One region of the Nonomuraea sp. NPDC023979 genome, then DNA from elsewhere that is predicted to be linked to it. Evidence: riboswitches for the same ligand, from Rfam matches in the RefSeq annotation. Region 1 holds a riboswitch; each other region holds the start of a gene.
The links. A riboswitch is a leader RNA that binds a small molecule or an ion and turns the genes downstream of it on or off. The one in region 1 is predicted to bind cyclic di-AMP.
Positions count from the first base shown of each region.

Region 2: it holds a riboswitch for cyclic di-AMP, as region 1 does, so the genes downstream of both, AB0G11_RS12040 (hypothetical protein) here and AB0G11_RS23205 (serine hydrolase) in region 1, are expected to answer to the same signal.
Region 3: it holds a riboswitch for cyclic di-AMP, as region 1 does, so the genes downstream of both, AB0G11_RS31150 (hypothetical protein) here and AB0G11_RS23205 (serine hydrolase) in region 1, are expected to answer to the same signal.
Region 4: it holds a riboswitch for cyclic di-AMP, as region 1 does, so the genes downstream of both, AB0G11_RS33205 (CHAP domain-containing protein) here and AB0G11_RS23205 (serine hydrolase) in region 1, are expected to answer to the same signal.

Region 1 covers NZ_JBEZZG010000013.1:63,755-68,555, forward strand. The annotation lists gene AB0G11_RS23190 (GH92 family glycosyl hydrolase) at 1-823, shown strand, start outside; gene AB0G11_RS23195 (SMP-30/gluconolactonase/LRE family protein) at 816-1,730, opposite strand; gene AB0G11_RS23200 (TetR family transcriptional regulator) at 1,806-2,378, shown strand; cyclic di-AMP (ydaO/yuaA leader) riboswitch at 2,435-2,584, shown strand; gene AB0G11_RS23205 (serine hydrolase) at 2,597-3,529, shown strand; gene AB0G11_RS23210 (NADH-quinone oxidoreductase subunit N) at 3,534-4,801, opposite strand, start outside.
Region 2 covers NZ_JBEZZG010000005.1:97,170-101,970, reverse strand. The annotation lists gene AB0G11_RS12055 (hypothetical protein) at 1-547, shown strand, start outside; gene AB0G11_RS12050 (hypothetical protein) at 590-961, shown strand; gene AB0G11_RS12045 (alpha/beta hydrolase) at 1,006-1,854, opposite strand; gene AB0G11_RS12040 (hypothetical protein) at 1,985-2,779, opposite strand; cyclic di-AMP (ydaO/yuaA leader) riboswitch at 2,948-3,079, opposite strand; gene AB0G11_RS12035 (DUF5302 domain-containing protein) at 3,246-3,446, opposite strand; gene AB0G11_RS12030 (CBS domain-containing protein) at 3,542-3,985, shown strand; gene AB0G11_RS12025 (rod shape-determining protein) at 4,029-4,801, shown strand, end outside.
Region 3 covers NZ_JBEZZG010000021.1:148,684-153,484, forward strand. The annotation lists gene AB0G11_RS31140 (alpha/beta fold hydrolase) at 1-864, opposite strand, end outside; gene AB0G11_RS31145 (TetR/AcrR family transcriptional regulator) at 946-1,476, opposite strand; gene AB0G11_RS31150 (hypothetical protein) at 1,532-2,491, opposite strand; cyclic di-AMP (ydaO/yuaA leader) riboswitch at 2,499-2,640, opposite strand; gene galT (galactose-1-phosphate uridylyltransferase) at 2,706-3,788, opposite strand; gene AB0G11_RS31160 (DeoR/GlpR family DNA-binding transcription regulator) at 3,785-4,564, opposite strand; gene AB0G11_RS31165 (TrpB-like pyridoxal phosphate-dependent enzyme) at 4,778-4,801, opposite strand, start outside.
Region 4 covers NZ_JBEZZG010000024.1:92,518-97,318, reverse strand. The annotation lists gene AB0G11_RS33220 (hypothetical protein) at 1-239, opposite strand, end outside; gene AB0G11_RS33215 (aldo/keto reductase) at 337-1,152, shown strand; gene AB0G11_RS33210 (Gfo/Idh/MocA family oxidoreductase) at 1,205-2,158, shown strand; cyclic di-AMP (ydaO/yuaA leader) riboswitch at 2,273-2,410, shown strand; gene AB0G11_RS33205 (CHAP domain-containing protein) at 2,423-3,130, shown strand; gene AB0G11_RS33200 (YciI family protein) at 3,284-3,721, shown strand; gene AB0G11_RS33195 (RNA polymerase sigma factor) at 4,239-4,801, shown strand, end outside.

The DNA of each region.
Region 1 (4,801 bases):
GGGCGGCACGTTCGCGACGGAGCTGGCGGTGCGCTCGACGGGCCCGGCCGCCACGCTGACCTGGGAGGCCAGGCCGCCGGACGGCGTCACCGTGTCGCCGTCACGCGGCACGCTCACCGTGGGCGCGGGCGGGCAGGAGCGTCAGGCGCTGGAGGTGTCGGTGTCCGGCGACGTGCCGCGCGGCTTCGTCAGCGTGCCGGTCGTCGTGGGCGAGCGGCGGGCGTCGGTGCGGCTCAACGTGGCGGCGCGCGGCACCCCCGAGTGGCATCACAACAACGTCGGCATCGGCGACATGACCGCTCCCGGCGAGGCCAACATCGACGGGCCGGGCTTCAGCCTGTCGGCGCAGGCGCTGGCCGAGGCGGGGCTCACGCCGGGCGGCACGGTGAGGTGGCGGGACTACTCGTTCACCTGGCCCGACCGCGGGCGCGGCGAGTGGGACAACGTGCGCACCGGCGGCAAGGCGCTGGAGGTGGCCGCGCCCGACGGCGCCACGAGCGTCGCCTTCCTGGGCACGGGCGTGAACGGCTGGCCCGAGTCGCAGGTCACCGTCACCTACGCCGACGGCACGACCAGCACCGGCAGGCTCGGCTTCAGCGACTGGATCCTCGACTTCGGCGGCGGGCAGCCGCAGTTCGGCAACGAGGTCGTGGCGCGCACGCCGCACCGGCTGTTCTGGGGCTCGTGGGCGTTGCAGCCGGTGCCGGCGCACGTGTACGCCTCGCAGCCGATCGCGCTGGACCCGGGCAAGAAGGTGCGCAGCTTCGCCTTCTCCGACCCGGAGGACGGCGAGCTGCACCTGTTCACCTGGGCGTTCAGGTAGCCCATACCGGGGCGGCGCCCCTCAGGCTCAGCATCATCGAGTAGAGGGACGTCGTCGCGGTGATGAAGACGCGGTTGCGCTTGAGGCCGCCGAAGACGAGGTTGGAGGCGCTCTCCGGCAGGTGCAGCCTGCCGAGGAGCGTCCCGTCGGGGTGGTAGGCGTGGATCGACCGGCCGACGGCGGCCCACAGGCGGCCGGTGTCGTCGAGCCGCATGCCGTCGTAGCTGCCGTCGGCGTCGCCCTGCTGCTCGGCGAACACCTTGCCGCCGGTGAGCGTGCCGTCGCGGGTGACCTCGAAGACGCGGACGTGGCGGCGCTCGGTGTCGGCGACGTAGAGCAGCCGCTCGTCGGGGGAGAACGCCAGGCCGTTGGGGCGGGCGAAGTCGCCGGCCACCATGCTCACCTCGCCGCCGGCGGGGTCGATCCGGTAGACGTGGCAGCCGTCGATCTCCGGCTCGGCCCGGTGGCCCTCGTAGTCGCCGAGGATGCCGTAGGGCGGGTCGGTGAACCAGACGGACCCGTCGGAGCGCACGACGGCGTCGTTGGGGCTGTTGAGCCGCTTGCCGCGCCACCGGTCGGCGAGCACGGTGACGGAGCCGTCGTGCTCGGTGCGGGTCACCCGGCGGGCGCCGTGCTCGCAGGAGATCAGCCGGCCCTCGCGGTCGAGGGTGTTGCCGTTGACGTAGCCGGCCGGCCGGCGGAACGGGCCCACCGTGCCGGTCAGCTCGTCCCAGCGCAGCATCCGGTCGTTGGGGATGTCGCTCCAGACCAGGTAGCGGCCCGCGGGGACGTAGACGGGCCCTTCGGCCCAGCGGGTGCCCCGGTGGAGGCGCTCCAGGTTGCGGTCACCGGTGACGTCGGCGATGCGGCGGTCGAACGCCTCGAACTCCACGGGGATGAGGTCCACCCGCTCTTCTTACCAAGATCTGCCCGGCCCGGCCAGCACCTTTTTGACCACAAGCGTTGGTCTACACTTGTTGGCATGGCGTTCACGGAAAGGTCCGAGGCCACGCGCACGGCGATCCTCGGCGCGGCCCGCAAGCTCTTCGCCGAGCAGGGGTTCGCGGGCACCACCATCCGGAAGGTGGCCTCGCTGGCCGGCGTCGACCCGTCCATGGTGATGCGCTACTACGTCAACAAGGAGGGCCTCTTCCGCGCCGCGGTGAACCTGCGGCTCAACCTGGAGGAGCTGCCCGCGCCGCCGCGCGAGCGCCTCGGCGAGGCGATGGCGCGCCACTTCCTGTCCCGCTGGGAGGGCGACCTGTCGGACGAGGCGATCATGCTGCTGCTGCGCTCGTCGTCCACGAACGCGCTGGCGGCGCAGAGCATGCGCGACGTGTTCACCTCCCAGGTCGCCTCGTTCGTCGGCCGGGCGCTCGGCTGCGGGCCGGAGGAGGCGGCGCGGCGGGCCGGACTGGTGAGCACGCAGCTGCTCGGGCTGGCCTTCACCCGTTATGTCGTACGGCTGCCGCCCGTGGTCGCGATGCCGGCCGAGGAACTGGCGCGCAGCGTGGGGCCGGTGGTGCAACACTATTTGACGGGCGATTTGCCATAGTTTGTCAAGTTTCGTACCTTATGCGCGCAATGCCCGGACCGTGGGCCCGTTCGCGGGGCCCGCGGCCGCCGAATCCGCCTCACGCGGAACCGGGGACCCACTCTCTCTTGGGGTGAATCGGCGCGCCGGCTCCCCCGGCCGCGCCCGTAGGGCACTTCCAGGCCCGAACCCGTCAGCTAACCCGGTAGGCGGCATGGAAGCAAGGAGCACAGCCCCTCATGCCCACCTCCCTCTTCTCCAGCGCCCGGCCGCGCCGCTGGGGCCGCGCCCTGGCCGGCGCCGCCCTCGCCGCCGGCGTCCTGACGACCGGCACGACCACCGCCCACGCGGCCACCACAGCCACCCCCGCCACCACGGCCTCTTTCGCCGGCCCGGCATCGTACGCGCCCGCTGACGCGCCCGCCGTGCTCGGGCGGGCCGCACTGGTCGTCGACACCTCCACCGGCGAGGTCCGCTACAGCAAGGACGCCGGCGAGCGCCTTCCCGTGGCCAGCCTGACCAAGATGATGACCGCCCACGTCGTGCTCCAGGAGGCCGACCCGGCCGACGTCGTCGAGGTGACGGCCGAGGACGTGCGCTACGCGGCCCGGGGCGGCGCGGCCGTCGCCGGGCTGCGCGCCGGTGACCGGCTGCCGGTGCGGGACGTGCTCCACGCCCTGCTGCTGCCGTCCGGCGCGGACGCCGCCCACGTGCTGGCGCGCACGTACGGGCCGGGTGTCGAGGGGTTCGTCGGGAAGATGAACGCGGCCGCCCGCGAGCTGGGCATGGCCGACACCCTGTACGTCAACGCCGACGGCATGCCGACGAACGGCGGCGGCCACTCCACGGCGGCCGACCAGGCACGGCTGGCCGAGGCGGTGCTGCGGAACGAGACGCTGAAGTCGATCACCTCGACGCGCTACCACTCGGTCGGGGCGACGAGTGAGCACGGCTCCTACTCGTGGCGCAACACCAACCGGCTGCTCGCCCAGCCGGGCGCGGTCGGCGTGAAGACCGGCTACACGCGCGCCGCGGGTTACACGCTGGCGTTCGCCGCCGAGCGGGACGGCCGGCTGCTGGTCGGGGTGATCCTCGGCGAGAGCGACTCCGGCCGCCGCTTCGACACCGCCCAGGCGCTGCTCGACTGGGCCGCCACCGCCGGGAAGGCGTGACGGCTCAGGCGGCCCGGCCGAGCAGGACGCCGCCGCCCACCCCGAGGGCGAGCGAGGCGACGGCCGCCACGCAGGCGACCGCGCGCGCCAGGCCCGGGGGCGGCGCGGCCGGCGGGTCGCCGCGGAACACCACGGCGACCCAGCGCAGGTAGTAGTACAGGCTCGCCACGGTGTTGACCAGGACGAGCACGGCCAGCCAGGCGTAACCGCCGTCCCACGCGGCGGCGAACACGAGCACCTTGCCGACGAACACGGCGGCGGGCGGGATGCCCGCGAACCCGAGCAGGCACACCACGAGCGCCAGCCCGAGCCCCGGCGCGGCCCGCCCCAGCCCCCGGTAGCCGTCGAGCGTGCCACGCCCGGTGGCGGCCACCACGGCGAACGCGCCCACGTTCGTGACCGCGTAGGCGGCCAGGTAGAACAGCACGGCGGGGCGGGCGAGCGCGGTGTGCTGGGCGACCGCGACCGGCACGAGCACGTACCCGGCCTGGCTGATCGTGGAGTAGGCGAGCAGGCGGCGCACATCGTCCTGGTGGAGGGCGGCCAGGTTGCCGAGCGTCATCGTGGCGGCGGCGACGATCGCGACGAGGACGTCCCAGCCGCCGGGCCCGAGCTCATCCGCGACGCGCAGCAGCGCCGCCAGCGCGCCGATCTTGGGCACGGTGGTGACGAACGCGGCGACGGCGACGGGGGCGCCCTCGGCCACGTCCGGCACCCAGAAGTGCGCGGGCACCCCGCCCGCCTTGAACAGCAGCCCCGCCAGCAGGAGCACCACGGCGCAGGCCGCCGCCGCGCCGGGCGCGAGCGCGAGCGCCGCCCCGGCCGCCCGGTAGCCGGTGGCGCCCGCCAGGCCGTACAGGAGGGTGACGCCGGCCAGCATCAGCACGCCCAGGAACGCACCCATCAGGTAGTACTTGAGCGCCGCCTCGGTGCCCGGCGCGTCCTTGCCGAACCCGGCGAGCGCGTAGGCCGGGATGCTCGCCAGCAGGTACGCCGGGACGAGGACGAGCAGGTCACCGGTCCCGGCCAGCAGCACCGAGCCGAGGGCGGCGAGCATGACGAGCACGTACGCCTCGGCCTCGCGGCGGTGCCCGCGCGCCTCGGCGGCCACCAGCGCGATCACCAGGAGCGTGCCGCCCGCCACGACGGCGCGGGCCGCCTGGGTGAGCGCGTCGGGCGCGTACGAGCCGAACGCGGCGCCCCCGGTGGCGGTGACGGTCACGGCCAGGGCGGCGGCGAGCGCGGCGGCGCAGATCCACGCGACCGCGCGCT
Region 2 (4,801 bases), on a different contig from region 1:
GGTCACGCTCGGCGAGCTGCAGTACTGCGTGCTCGGCGCGGTGCTGGACGCGGCGTTCTTCCTGCTGCCCGCGGCGGGGCCGCGGCCGAAGTTCCGGCCGGGCGAGCGGCACTGGCTGGGCGGGCGCTGGTACTTCGACGTGGCGGGGCTGGTGCGCGAGTGCGCGCGCCGCCGCGCCCACCTGGCGAGCGTCTGGCCCGACGCCGCCGTCGACACCGCACCGGTACGGGTCTCACCCCGGCTGCGCGGGCAGGGCGTGACGCTCACCGACGTGCAGTGGGAGGTCGTGGTCGCCGCCGATCAGGAGGCCACGCCGCTCGACCTGGCCAGGCGGCTGGGCCGGACGGGCTACGCGGTCATGCTCGCGGTGCGGCGGCTGGCCGCGGCCGGGCTGCTGCTCCCCGACGAGCGGGCCGCCCTGCCCAGACGCGCCAAGCGGCTGCCGAAACCGGGCCCGCAGGACGCCGCAGAGCCCGCGGAGCCCAGGCAGCAGGTGGACGTGGCCCTGCTGCTGCGGCTGAGGAAGGCGCTGGAAGAACTGGCGTGAGGATCGCTCACGCCGGGACGATCACAACGAACGGAGGACGACATGGCCGGCATGGACATCTCGCTCAAGGAGATGATGACGATCGACGGCTCGATCGGCGCGGCGATCGTCGACCACGGCAGCGGCATGGCGCTGGGCACGCTCGGCGGCTCCAAGGACCTGGACCTCCAGGTGGCGGCGGCCGGCAACACCGAGGTCGTCAAGGCCAAGCTGCGCACGATGGACTCGCTCGGGCTCAAGGACGCGATCGAGGACATCCTCATCTCGCTCAGCGGCCAGTATCACATCATCCGGCCGCTGACCGGGCGCGGCGGCAAGGGCCTGTTCCTCTACCTGGCCCTCGACCGGAGCCGGGCCAATCTGGCCCTGGCCAGGCACCAGCTCCGGGCCATCGAGGAGAAGCTGGAGGTCTGAGACCCGGTGGCTCGTGCCCGGGGCGCGGCGGGCACGAGCCACCGTCACACGCGGGAGGTGAGCCGCGTCACGGCGGCGACGATCTCGGGCCAGAGCGGGCGGGGAAGGTCGTGCCCCATGCCGGGGAACGTCAGCAGCTCGGCCCCCTCGATGGCCGCCGCCGTGGCGCGCCCGCCCTCGACCGGGACGAGCTGGTCGTCCTCGCCGTGCACGACCAGCGTCGGCACCTTGACGGCCGCCAGGCCCTCGGTGCGGTCGCCGGAGGCCATGATCGCGGCGAGCTGGCGGGCCGTGCCCGGCGGGTCGAAGCAGCGGTCGAAGGCCAGGCCGGCCAGCCGCAGGACGCGCTCGCGGTCCATCTCGTAGCCCGGCGAGCCGATCACCGACCAGGTCTTGAGCGCCTGCGCCAGGACCGCCTCCCGGTCGGCCGGCGGCGCGCCGAACAGCACCGCGCCCGCGGCCTCGGTCGGCGGGGCGACCGCGGGGCCGGTGGTCGACATGATCGAGGTGAGGGTGAGCACCCGTTCCGGATGGCGGACGGCCAGCGTCTGGGCGATCATGCCGCCCATCGACGCGCCCATGACGTGCGCCGCGGGCCAGCCGAGCGCGTCCATGAGCCCGGCGGCGTCGTCGGCCATGTCGTCCAGCAGGTACGGGGCGGCGCCCCGGAAGTCGGGCACGCCCGCCTCGTGGAAGTGCGTGGACAGACCGGCGTCGCGGTTGTCGAACCGGACGACGTGATGCCCCTGGTCGGCCAGGGCCGTGCAGAGGTCGTCGTCCCAGTGGATGAGCTGGGCGCCCAGCCCCATGATGAGCAGGAGCGGGCGCCCGTCAGGTGAGCCGAAGCTCTCGTAGGCGAGGTCGATGCCGTTCGCCGAGGCGTGGGTGGTCACGGATACTAGAATTACCTTCTAATTCGTCCCGCGTAAAGCACGCCCGGCCTCCCATGCGGAAGGCTCAGGCGCCCGGCCGGGGGACGGCTCGGGCGCCTGAGCTCCTTGCTGGGTCAGCTGCCCGTCAGGGTCAGCGGCCCATCAGCTTGCGGAGACGGTCGCGGCCGAGGATCACGCCGCCACCGGCCAGGGCGAGACCGCCGGCCAGCACGGCGCCGCCGACGCCACCGGTCTCCTCGCCGGCCGCCGCGGCGGCGGGCTTGGAGCCGCCGCCCGCGGGGCGCTCGCTCGCGGTGTACGCGGCCGGGGCGACGCCGCCGCTGCCGGGAGCCTCGACGCGGGGCTTGTTCTCCTCGGTCTTCTTCTCCGCCAGGATGGTCGGCGGCTGCGCCGGGTTGCGGTCCACGCGCGACCAGGCGCCGGTCGAGAAGGCCACGGGGTGGTTCTTCTTGCCCACGCCGTCGCCCCACTTGGTGATGACGTACTGGACCTCGATGTGGCCCTTGCCGCCGTTGCCGTCGACCATCAGCGTGCTGGAGTTGAACTTGCCGCCGGTCAGCTCGGCGAACGTCTTGGCGTCCAGGTCGAGCATGATGCCGTTGTTGGACGGGTTGCCGGGACCGCGGTCACCCACGAAGAAGGGCATCTTCTTGCCCTTGTAGACGACGTAGCCCTCGGTCATCAGCGGCCAGCTCGGGCTGGCGGCCAGGCCCTTCTGCATGGGCTTGCCACTGGCGGGCAGACCCGTGTCACCGGCGCGGCCGGAGGAGTCGTCCCAGAAGTAGGACGCGGTGGTCGCGCCCTTCAGCAGCACCTTCTGGCTCTCGTCGACGTCGGCGTGGGCGGCGCCGGCCCCGAAGGCGAGGGCGCCGGCGGCGGTGGCGGTGAGCAGGGCGAAGGAACGCATGCCGATACGAGCAGACATGAAAAAGTAAAGTCCTCTGTTAGGCAATGGGGAAAAGCGCTCACTCAGAAGGGCGTAGCCGGGCAGAACGCCAAACGGTCGCTACGCGGAGCGCGAGAAGTTCGGGGAAGTGGTGCCGCTCAGTGGGCGCGGGCTGGGGGTACGACGCAGCGGTACATCACAGGTAGGGTGTCCTCTCCATCTCGCCTACCGGGTTAGCTGACGGGTTCGGGCGTGGAGATGCCCTACCGGCCGCGAGGGCCGGATTCACCCCAGAAGTTGGGTCCCCGGTTCCCGTGAGGGATTCGGCGCCAGGTGGCCGCCTCTTCCTGGTGAAGGGCTAGGTCACCACCTGGTAACGCCACCCAATGTATATGCCAAACCGGACAAACGCAAAGGTAACACCATGAATCAGGCGAAGATCTACCTAGGAGGGTCAAGAAAAGGGGGGCACGGCATTGCCGTACCCCCCTGAAACGCCAGGATCTCAGCCGCCGCTCTTGCGCCTGAAAGATCGCTTGCTGGCAGCCGGCCCGTGTGCCCCGTGAATCTTCGCGGCGTCGGCGCCCCTGCCACCCGCGCTCGTGCCCGCGGCCTGGTTGCGCTTGCGCTCCAGCGCCTCGCGGAACTTGCGCTTCATCTCGTCCTCGGGAGTCTCGCTGACTTCCGGCTCCGGTGTTTCCGCCATGGAGGACCTCCTGGTGTTGAGGGACGTACACAGCTTCGCACGATCGCCCACACGGCGCGAAACCGGGACGGCCGCCCAGCGGTTAGGGTGAGCCTGTGCGCGCACGCGATCTCGTCAGCGACTTCCCGACCGTGACGCTCGACACCCGCGCGGCCGACGCCGCCCGGCTGCTGGCCGAGCACGGGCTGCCGGGGCTCATCGTGCTCAACGACGACGGCCGTCCGCGCACGATCCTGCCCGGCACCCAGGTGCTGCGCCTGGCCGTCCCCCGCTACTGCCTCGACGACCCCGCCCTGGCCAGGGTCGTCGACGAGGAGCACGCCGACGCGTTCATGCGCGGCCTCGGCGAGCGCACGGTCCGCGAGACCCTGCCCGAGCAGCCGCGCGAGCTGCCCATCGCCGACGGCGACGCCACCCTGCTGGAGCTGGCCGCGCTCATGGCCCGCACGCACAGCCCGCTCGTCGCCGTCGTCGACGACGGCGCCCTGCTGGGCGGCGTCACGCTCCAGGCGCTGATGGGCCAGTCGCTGCCGCACTAGCTCCTTGGTGTTGCCTTGACCCGATGGCGGGCAGATTCCGGTCATGGTGAGCCCGCTCGGCCGGGATCTCGCGATCGATCTCGGCAGTGTCAGCACCCAGATCCACGCACGAGGCCGGGGCATCGTGCTCAACGAGCCCACGGCCGTCGCGCGAAGTCCCGAGACGGGCCGGGCCGTCAGGTTCGGCGCCCAGGCCGTCTGCTGCGGCGACACCTGCTGGCCGGTGCGCGGCGGCATGCCGGGAGACCCCGAGCTGGCCCGGCTCCTCATCCGCCACTTCGTGCACAGGGTGCACAAGTTCACCAGGCCGCGCCTGGTCATGGCCCTGCCCGACGGCTGCTCGCCGATCGTCGCGCGGACGCTCGGCGACCTGGCGTACGAGGCCGACGCGCGCGGCGTGGTCCTCGTGCCGCACGCGCTGGCCGTGGCCCTCGGGGCCGGAGTGGCGCTGGACGAGCCCGCCGGCGCGATGGTCGTCGACATCGGCCCCGGCCTCACCAGGATCGCCGTCCTGGCGGGCGGCGACGTGGTGACGGCCGCGTCCACCGGCGTCGGCGGCGACGACATGAACCGCGCCATCACCCGCCTCGTCGAGCACCGGCACGGCATCCTCATCAGCGAGAGCGAGGCCGAGGCGGTCAAACGCGACGCCGGCACCGCCTGGAAGCCGCTGCACCGCCAGGTCCTCGTCCACGGCCACGACCCGGAGACCGGGTGCGAGCGCGTGGTCGCGGTCCCGGTGCACGACCTCTACGAGGCGACCAGGCAGCCGGTCGACGCGATCGTCCGGGCCGCCGCCCAAGCCGTGGAGCACTG
Region 3 (4,801 bases), on a different contig from region 1:
GCCGGCCCGGGCGGCGAGGGCGCGGGCCGAGGCCGTCGGATAGCGGTCCGGCGACAGGAACGACAGCGTCTCCGGATCGGCGCCGGTGAGCGCCCGCGGCAGCCGCCGCACCAGGCCGACGGGGATCGTCCGGCGCGGCGCGCGCACGCCGAGGTGCCGGGCGACCAGGCCGATCAGCTCGGGCAGCGGCGGCGTGTCGTCGTCGAGCACCCAGTGGTCCTCGCCCGCCGGGGCGGCGGGGATCTCCGCCAGGAAGCGCGTGAAGTAGTCCAACGTGACGACCGGCAGGAAGACGTCCGGGCCGCCGGGCAGCGCCGCGAGCCGCCCGTTCCACAGGTCGCCGACGAGGGAGGCCAGGCCGAGGTGCTGGCCGGGGCCGATCACCGTGCTGGGGTTGGCGACGGTCAGCGGGACGCCCAGCTCGCGCGCCCTGGCATGAACGGCGAGGTCGGCCTCGGCCTTGGACGCCTCGTACGCGCCCAGCCGGGCGTAGTCGGGGCGGACGCCGCTCACCCGGTAGCCGCTGATGTGCACGAGCCGCCGCAGGCGGGGGAGCGTGGCGGCCCATTCGAGCACGTGGAGCGCCCCGGTCACGTTCACGGCGCGAGCCTCCTCGACGCCGAGGCCGAACGCGAAGCGCGCCGCGGCGTTGTAGACGTCGCGTGCCTGGGGGAGTCCGGTGAGCGGGCGGGTGAGGTCGGCGGTGACGACGTTCAGCCCGCCGGTGGCGACGCCCCGCTCGGCCAGCCACGGGGTGAGGGTGTCGGTCCGCACGGCCGCCGCCACCCGCTGCCCGCGGCCCAGCAGCTCGGCGACGAGTGCCCGGCCGACGAAGCCGGTCGCGCCGAAGACGATCGCGTCCAAGGAAGCTCATTAATAGATCGGTCTACATATTTTCTGGCCATAAAAAGAGCCGCCTCCGTGGCGGGGAGGCGGCCCCAGGGGTCAGCGCAGCAGCCCGGCGAGCACGGCGGCGACGCGGTCCAGCGGCTCCCGGCTGCGGTGCGCCTTGGCCAGCAGCAGCGCCCCCTCGATCAGCGCCAGGACGGTGACGGCGAGATCGTCGGCGTCCGGCCGCCCCGCGAGCCGCGCCCGCAGGGCGGCCTCCCACGACGTGTAGACCTCCGAACACGCCTGCTGGAGCGGGTCGCTGGCGGCGGCCATCTCGAGCGCCACGGTGGCCACCGGGCAGCCCTTGCGCCAGCCCGACTCCTCCAGCCGGTCGCCCAGCAGCCGCAGCACCTCGTCCACGGCCAGGTCGTCGAAGGCCGACCCGATCGCCGCCCCGGCGCGCCGGATCGACTCGCCGACCAGCTGGTCCTTGCCCTCGGGGAAGTGGAAGTACAGCGACCCGCGCGGCGCCCCGCTGGCGGCGATCACCTGGTTGAGCCCGGCATTGGCATAGCCGCCCGCCTCGACCAGCTCCTGGGTCGCCTCCAGGATCCGCAGCCGGGTCTCGGCCCCCTTCTTGCCCATGCCGAAAAACTAGACCGATCTACATATTCTGTCAACGCCGAGCCGGTCGGCCACGTCAGTGCATCGAGATGTGGACGTGGTCGTAGTGGTTCTCGGTGATGCTGCCGCGGTTGGACATGGCGTTCCAGCCGGAGCCGTGATTGATCCGCTGCTTCCAGATCACGTACTTGACCCCGAGCTTGTCCCGGTTCTTCACGGTCCATTCGGCGATGCGGTCGCCGAGGGCGTTGTTGGCCGCGGTGGGCATGGAGCCGCCGGCGCTCATCATGAAGTCGCAGGCCCGCCCCAGCGGATGCTCGCCGCTGGAGCCCGAGCGGAAGCAGCCGACGCTGAACGGCAGCTTGAAGCTCTTCTCGATCTGCGCCTTCATCGCCCGGGTGCGGGCGGTGATGTTGTCGGTGCCGCTCGGCAGCTGCGGGGCCCAGGTGCCGTCGGAGCGCCGCCCGGTGCTGAACGGGATCAGGTCCTCCAGCTTCTTCTCGATGTCGCCGATGACGTCCTCGGCCTCGTCGCGCTGCTTGGCCACCTCGGTCGTGTCGGCGCTGAGCCGGCGGGCCAGGGCGGCGGCCGCGTCGGCGGCCTTCTTCTGCTCGTCGCGGGCGGCGGCCACGCCGGCCACGATGGCCTGCTGCTCGGCGGTGAGCTGTTCGACCACGGCCGCGCCGGCCCCGTCGGGCGGCACCATGTAGTAGGGCAGACCCAGCGTGCCGCTCTGGTAACGAAGTCTGGCGAGCTCGCCCACCTTCAACTGGGCGGCGGCGAGCGCCTGGTCGGCGGCGGCGAGCCGCTTCTTGGCCGCCTCGGCGGCCTCGCGGGCCTTGGCGAGCTCGACGCGTTTGGCGTTGTAGCGCTCGATGAGCTGGTCGACCTTCTTGTTGAGCTGCTTCAGGTCGCCGCGGAGCTGGCTCTCGGACGGCTTGGGCTCGGCCGCGGCCGGTGCTGACCAGGTGGCGAACATCATCGCTGCCGCGGTGACGACGCCGATGGCAAGTCGCGTGGGGGACGCTGACGCCACGTGCGGGGTTTCCTCTCCCTCTGCCGGCCGGGTTAGCTGACGGGTTCGGGCATGGGAGTCGCTTCCCTACCACCGAAGTGGATTCACCCCAGGTGCGGATGGGTCCCCGGCTCCCGGGCAACTCGCCCGGGATTAGGCGTACACGGTGCTATGACCGCGCTTGAAGGGATAGTAGTGGTAGATCACGAGTAATGCGACATCAATCGGAAATCAATTAGTGATCTACCTGTGATCGAAGCATGCGTGCCGCCTCTTCCGGGAGCACGTCGTTGACGAAGGCTCCCATGGCCGACTCCGATCCCGCCAGGTACTTCAGCTTGCCCGGCGCCCGCCGGATGCTGAACAGCTCCAGATGAAGATAGCCCAGCTCACGGTCCTGCCGGACCGGCGCCTGGTGCCAGGCCGAGATGTACGGCATCGCGACGCCGAACAGCCCGTCCAGCGCGCGCAGCACCGAGGTGTAGAGCGGGGCGAACGCCGCCCGCTCGGCCTCCGACAGCGCCGCCAGGTCCGGCACCCGGCGATGCGGGTAGAGATGCACCTCGAACGGCCACCGCGCGGCGGCGGGCACGAACGCCGTCCACAGCTCGTTGGCGGCCACCACCCGGGTGCCCGCCTCCCGCTCGGCCGCCAGCACGTCGGCGAACAGGTTGCGCCCCGGCCGCCGCGCCGCATAGCGCCTGGCGGCGCCGAGCTGCAGCTTGGTGCGCGGCGTGACGTACGGATAGGCGTAAATCTGGCCGTGCGGGTGGAAGAGCGTGATGCCGATCTCCTCGCCCCGGTTCTCGAAGCAGAACACCTGCTCCACGCCCTCGATCGAGGACAGCTCGGCCGTGCGGTCGGCCCACGCCTCCATGACCAGCTCCACCCGGTCGTCGGAGAGCTGCGAGAACGACGAGGCGTGCTCGGAGGTGAAGCACATCACCTCGCACCGCCCCACCCCCGGCCGGACCTCGCTCAGCCCGCCCACGTCCGCGTAACTGCCGAGATTGCGGGAGAACGACGGGAACCGGTTCTCGAACACCACCACGTCGTAGTCGTCCGCCGGGATCTCCGACGCCCGCGTGTCGGACGACGGGCACAACGGGCACTCGTCGGCCGGAGGAAGGAACGTGCGCGTCTGCCGGTGCCCGGCGATCGCGATCCACTCCTCGGTCAGCGGGTCGTAGCGCAGCTCCGACGCCACCGGCCGGGGATCGAGCGGCCGCCGGTCGATCGCGCTCCGGTCGGCGTCGTCACGCCGGTCGAAGTAGATCAGCTCCCGGCCGTCGGCCAGATGGGTGATGGTGCGCTTCACTGCGAGCCCTCCGCGATGATCAGTTCGCCGGCGCGTTCGGCCAGCTCCGTACGTGCCTCCTGGGGCAGCCCGGGGTCGCTGATGACCACGTCGGCCTCGCGCAGCTCCGCGATCGTGCTGATGCCGACCGTGTTCCACTTGGTGTGGTCGGCGGGCACGACCAGCCGGTGCGCGGCGCTGACCAGCTCCCGGTCGGTCTCGGACTCCAGCAGGTTGGGCGTGGTGAACCCGGCCCGCACGCTCATCCCGTGCACCCCCAGGAACAGGGTGTCCACGTGCAGGCGCCGGATCGCGGCCACGGCCACCGGGCCGACGAGCGCGTCGGAGGGGGTGCGGACGCCGCCGGTGAGCACGACCGTGCGATCGGCGCGCGGATTGCGGTGGAAGACCTCGGCCACGGGGATCGAGTTGGTGATGACGGTCAGCTCCGGCACCCCGATCAGGTGACGGGCCAGCGCCCACGTCGTGGTGCCGGCCGACAGGGCGACCGCGGTGCCGGGCCGGACGAGCTGGGCGGCGCGCCGCGCGATGGACTCCTTCTCCTGCTGCTGGCGGGCCGACTTGGCGGTGAAACCCGGCTCCTCGGTCGAGCCGGGGCCGAGCGTCGTGGCGCCGCCGTGGACCTTCTCCAGCAGCCCGCGCTCGGCGAGCACCTCCAGGTCGCGGCGGATCGTCATGTCGGAGACGCCGAGCTCGCGCACGAGATCGGCCACCCGGACCCCGCCTGCGCTGCGGACGCGTTCGAGAATCGCCTGCTGACGCTGCTGTGCGAGCACGCCCCCGCTCCTTCCAACAGATTCCACCAAATTATGACACGAATATGTTGGGGAATGTTAGGTCACCGGGACGCTTGTCCAGCGCCCCGATGCGGGAGACATTGAGAGAGCCCCATCACCAGGAGGGATGCGACATGGCCAAGCGCGCACGCAAGGGCAAGGCACGCAAGAAGAAGAAGGCCAACCACGGCAAGCGCCCCACGGCGCGCTGACTCACCCGGGCAGCTCGCTCAGCGC
Region 4 (4,801 bases), on a different contig from region 1:
CCCGAGAACGCGTCACCGACGGCCGACGGCCGGCGCGGCATGCGCTCGCGCGGCTCGGCCAGCTCCAGGCCGTCGGGCAGCGGCAGGCGGCGCAGCTCGCGCCGCGTCACCCGCAGCGCGCGCAGCCCCGCGCGCGGCACGACCTCGGCCGACGGCCCCAGCAGCCCGGCATGGTGGGCCTCGACGGCGCACAGCATCTGGAGCGGCGACTCCACCCAGGCCGACGCCCGTTTGACCACTGATGTTCTCCCAGCCAGGTGATGGCCCGTTCACGACCGCTTCAAGCTAGCCCGGGCGGCTTAAGCCGCTCGGAACGGCACGTGAACAATGGAGGGTATGAACTCGCTACGGCTATACAGAGACGGCGTGGAGATCCCGCAGCTGGGGCTCGGCGTCTGGCAGGTGCCCGACGACGAGGCGGAGCAGGCGGTCACGACCGCGCTCGCATGCGGCTACCGCCACATCGACACCGCCAAGCTCTACCGCAACGAGGCCGGCGTCGGGCGGGCGGTGCGCGCCTCCGGCATCCCGCGGGAGAAGCTGTTCGTCACCACGAAGCTGTGGAACAACGACCACGACCGCGCCGAGCAGGCCTTCGAGGAGAGCCTGGGCAGGCTCGGCCTCGACTACGTCGACCTCTACCTGATCCACTGGCCGGCGCAGCGGCAGGACAAGTACGTCCAGGCGTGGCGCGCGCTGGAGAAGGTCTACCGGGACGGCCGTGCCAAGGCCATCGGCGTGTCCAACTTCACCGTCGAGACGCTGGAGCGGCTGCTCGACGAGGCCGACGTGCCGCCGTGCATCAACCAGATCGAGCTGCACCCGTACTTCCAGCAGCGCGAGCTGCGCGAGTTCCACGACAAGAACGGCATCCTCACGCAGGCCTGGAGCCCGCTCGGGCAGGGCAAGGGGCTGCTGTCGGAGCCCGCGCTGGCGGTGCTGGCCGACAAGCACGGCCGCACGCCCGCGCAGATCGTGCTGCGCTGGCACATCCAGCTCGGCAACATCGTCATCCCCAAGTCCGTCACGCCGGCGCGGATCAAGGAGAACATCGCGGTCTTCGACTTCACGCTCGACCGGGAGGACATGGCCGCCATCGGCGCCCTGAACGCGGGCCGCCGGCTGGGCCCGGACCCGGACGTGTTCCCGTGAGGTGAAACCGGTCAGGTTTCGCGTCCGCGGATGAATCAGTACGATCTTCCGCGTGCGAGATCTAGCGTGGGGCATCGCGGCGACGGGCGGCATCGCCAGGACCGTGGGGGCGGTCATCGCGGCGGAGCCGGGCATGCGGGTGGCCGCCGTCGGCTCCCGCGACCTGGGCCGGGCCAAGGCGCTGGCGGCGACGCTGGGCGCCGAGTCCGCCCACGGCTCCTACGCCGAGCTGTGCGCCGACCCGGCCGTCGACGCCGTCTACGTGGCGACCCCGCACGCCCAGCACCTGGAGGTGGCCGAGGCCGCGATCGCGGCGGGCAAGGCGGTGCTGTGCGAGAAGCCGCTGGCGGCGAGCCTGGCCGACGCCGAGCGCATGGTCCGCCTGGCCCGCGAGGCCGGGGTCTTCCTGATGGAGGCCATGTGGATGCGGTTCAACCCGCTGGTGCGCATGCTCAAGGACGACCCGCGCTTCGGGGAGATCCGCTCGGTGCGGGCCTCGTTCGGGTTCGCGCTGCCGTACGATCCCGCGCACCGGCTGTGGGCGCCCGAGCTGGGCGGGGGCGCGCTGCTCGACCTGGGCATCTATCCCCTGGGGCTGGCCCAGCTGTTCCTCGGCATGCCCGAGTCCATGCACCTGACGGGCGCGCTGGCGCCCAACGGGGTCGACGCGGAGGCGGGCGGGGTGCTCGTCTACCCGGGCGGCCGGCGGGCGCTGGTCGACACCTCGCTGCTCGCGCACTTCCCCAATTCGGCCAGCATCGTGGGCACCGGGATGCGCGCCGACCTGGACGCGCCGTTCTGGGCGCCCCGGCGGGTGGTGCTCAGCGGGCCGTCGATGGAGACCGAGGAGCACGAGCTCGACCCGGCCGACAACGGCTACGCCGGGGAGCTGCGCGAGGTGCGGGACGCGCTGGCCGAGAACCGGACCGAGAGCGCGATCATGCCTCTTGACGAATCCCTTGCCATGATGGGGCTCCTGGCCGACGCGCGCGGGCAACTCGCCTAGCTGCAACTTTATCGACTTGTAATGCCTTGGCGGATGTATTACCTTATGGCGCATTCGCGGCTTACGTCCGGTTTGTCCGGTCGTTGCCAACCATCGCACAACACTCACAGGATCGTCCTGTGACCGCTGAATCCGCCTTGCGCGGAGCCGGGGACCCATGTCCTTTGGGGTGAATCGGCACCTTGTGTGCCGTAGGGCAGCTTCCACGCCCGAACCCGTCAGCTAACCCGGTAAGCGGCATGGAAGCAAGGAGTAATCCCCTCGATGGCGAAGCACCGTCTTACCCGTGCCCCGAAGAAGCTTCACCCCCGCGCCGGCGCCTCCCTCCGCGCCACCCTCGGCGCAACCGTCCTGGCCGCCGGACTCGGCGCCGGGATGACCACCGCACTCCCCGCCCAGGCCGCCGAGCCCGGCCACCAGGTCGAGACCCAGACCATGTCCGAGTCCACGCAGACCAGGGCCGGCGCCAACCAGGTCAACGTCACCGCCTCCCAGGTCCTGGCCCTGGCCAAGGCCCAGGTCGGCACCTCCGAGAACGCCTACGGCGGCGGCACCAAGTTCCAGGAGTGGTACGCCAGCTCCAAGCGCGCCCTCGAGACCGTCGCCCGCGACGGCGGCAACCCCAGCGCCTACCTCAACGCCCCCTGGTGCTCCATGTTCGTCTCCTGGGTCGGCGAGCAGACCGGCGCCCGCCCGCAGGTCGGCTGGGACGCCTACACCGTCACCCACGCCAAGTGGTTCGCCGCCAACGACCGCTGGGGCACCGAGGCCAAGCCCGGCGCCGTCGTCTTCTTCGCCTGGAACGGCAGCAAGAGCATCAGCGCCATCCAGCACGTCGGCTTCGTCGTCAAGGACAACGGCGACGGCACGATCTCCACGATCGAGGGCAACACCGGCAACGGCAAGGTCGAGGAGCGCGTCCGGCCCAAGTCCCAGGTCGTCGGCTACGGCTACCCCTCGTACGCCGCCTGACCCTCCCCCTGGCGAAGCGCGCGCCCCTCCCCCGGGCGCGCGCTTCCGCGTTTTCTCCCCTCCCCGTGTCGATCCGGCCCCCTCCGGGACGACGCACAGGTGTGGCAGGCTCGCCGGGAGCCCGCTTCACCGCCTGGACGAGGAGAACGCACCGTGAAATTCCTGATCGTCGGCAAGGCCAGCGAGGAGACCGAGGCCGGCGCCCTGCCGAGCCAGGAGCTCGTCGACAACATGACGGCCTTCAACGAGTCGCTCGTGAAAGCGGGCGTCCTGCTCGCCGCCGAAGGGCTCCACCCCAGCTCGCGCGGCGCCCGCATCGCCTACAGCGGCGGCAAGGCCCGCGTCATCGACGGGCCGTTCGCCGAGGCCAAGGAGCTCATCGCCGGCTTCTGGCTCATCCAGGTCAAGTCGCGGGAGGAGGCGCTCGAATGGGCCCTGCGCGTCCCCGTCCCGCCCGGCCACGACGGCGTCGGCCTGGACGTCTGGCAGGTCTTCGACCCCTCGGACATGCCCGAGACCTCCCTGACCCCCGAAACCGCCCAACGCCACGCCGTCATCCGCGCCGCTCTCGACTCCCCACCTGAGCCCTGACCGTCCGAGAGCGACGCCCCCGCGGGAGGCGACCCCGCTGCGGCGGCCCCTCCCGGGGAGGCCACCCCCCGCCGGGGCAGGCGGAAAGCCCCAGGATGGCGGCAACCCCGGAAGGGGCGCCTCGGGCAATCCGGCCCTCTGGCGGCCTCCGCCGGGGCGGCCCCACCCCACCGGCGATCCCGGTCGGGCCCCCCAGGGGCGCGGCCCCACCGGCGGCGCGCGCCCCGGACAGCCCGGCCCCACCGGCAGGCCGGACCCAGCCCCTCCGGTGCCCGGCTCCCGGGGGCGCGGCCCCACCGGCCGCCCGTACCCCGGACGGTCCGACCCGGCTGCTGGGCTGGGCGGTGCTGGTGGGTTGCGGGCCGCGTGGTGCGGCGCAGCCGCCGCCTCGTGGGAAGCCGCCGCCTCAGGGAGGCGTGCCCCCACGGAGCGGCAGGGGCCGTGTGGTGGAAGGGGTGCGTCCCACGAGAGAGCGCTTGGGTTGCGAGTAAGCGGGTGGGGCTGTTGTCATGGGCGGGTGACGGCGTCGGAGACTCATCGGGCCATTGAGGCGGTGTGGCGGATCGAGGCGGCCCGGGTGATCGCCGGGCTGGCCGGGATGGTGCGTGACGTCGGCCTGGCGGAGGAGCTGGCGCAGGACGCGCTGGTGGCGGCGCTGGAGCAGTGGCCGCGGGAGGGGGTGCCGCGCAATCCGGGCGCCTGGCTGATGACCGTGGGCAAGCGCCGGGCGGTGGACATGATCCGGCGGCGGGAGCGGTTCGAGCGCAAGCTGGTCGAGCTGGGCCGGGAGCTGGACGACGAGACGGAGCTGCCGGGCGTCGAGGAGATCGAGGACGACCTGCTGCGGCTGGTGTTCACGGCGTGCCATCCGGTGCTGTCGACGGAGGCGCGGGTGGCGCTGACGTTGCGGGTGCTGGGCGGGCTGTCGACGGACGAGATCGCGCGGGCGTTCCTGGTGCCGGAGGCGACGATGGCGCAGCGGGTGGTGCGGGCCAAGCGGACGCTGGCGGAGCGCGGGGTGCCGTTCGAGGTGCCGGAGGGCGCTGAGCTGGCGGATCGGCTGTCGTCGGTGCTGGAGGT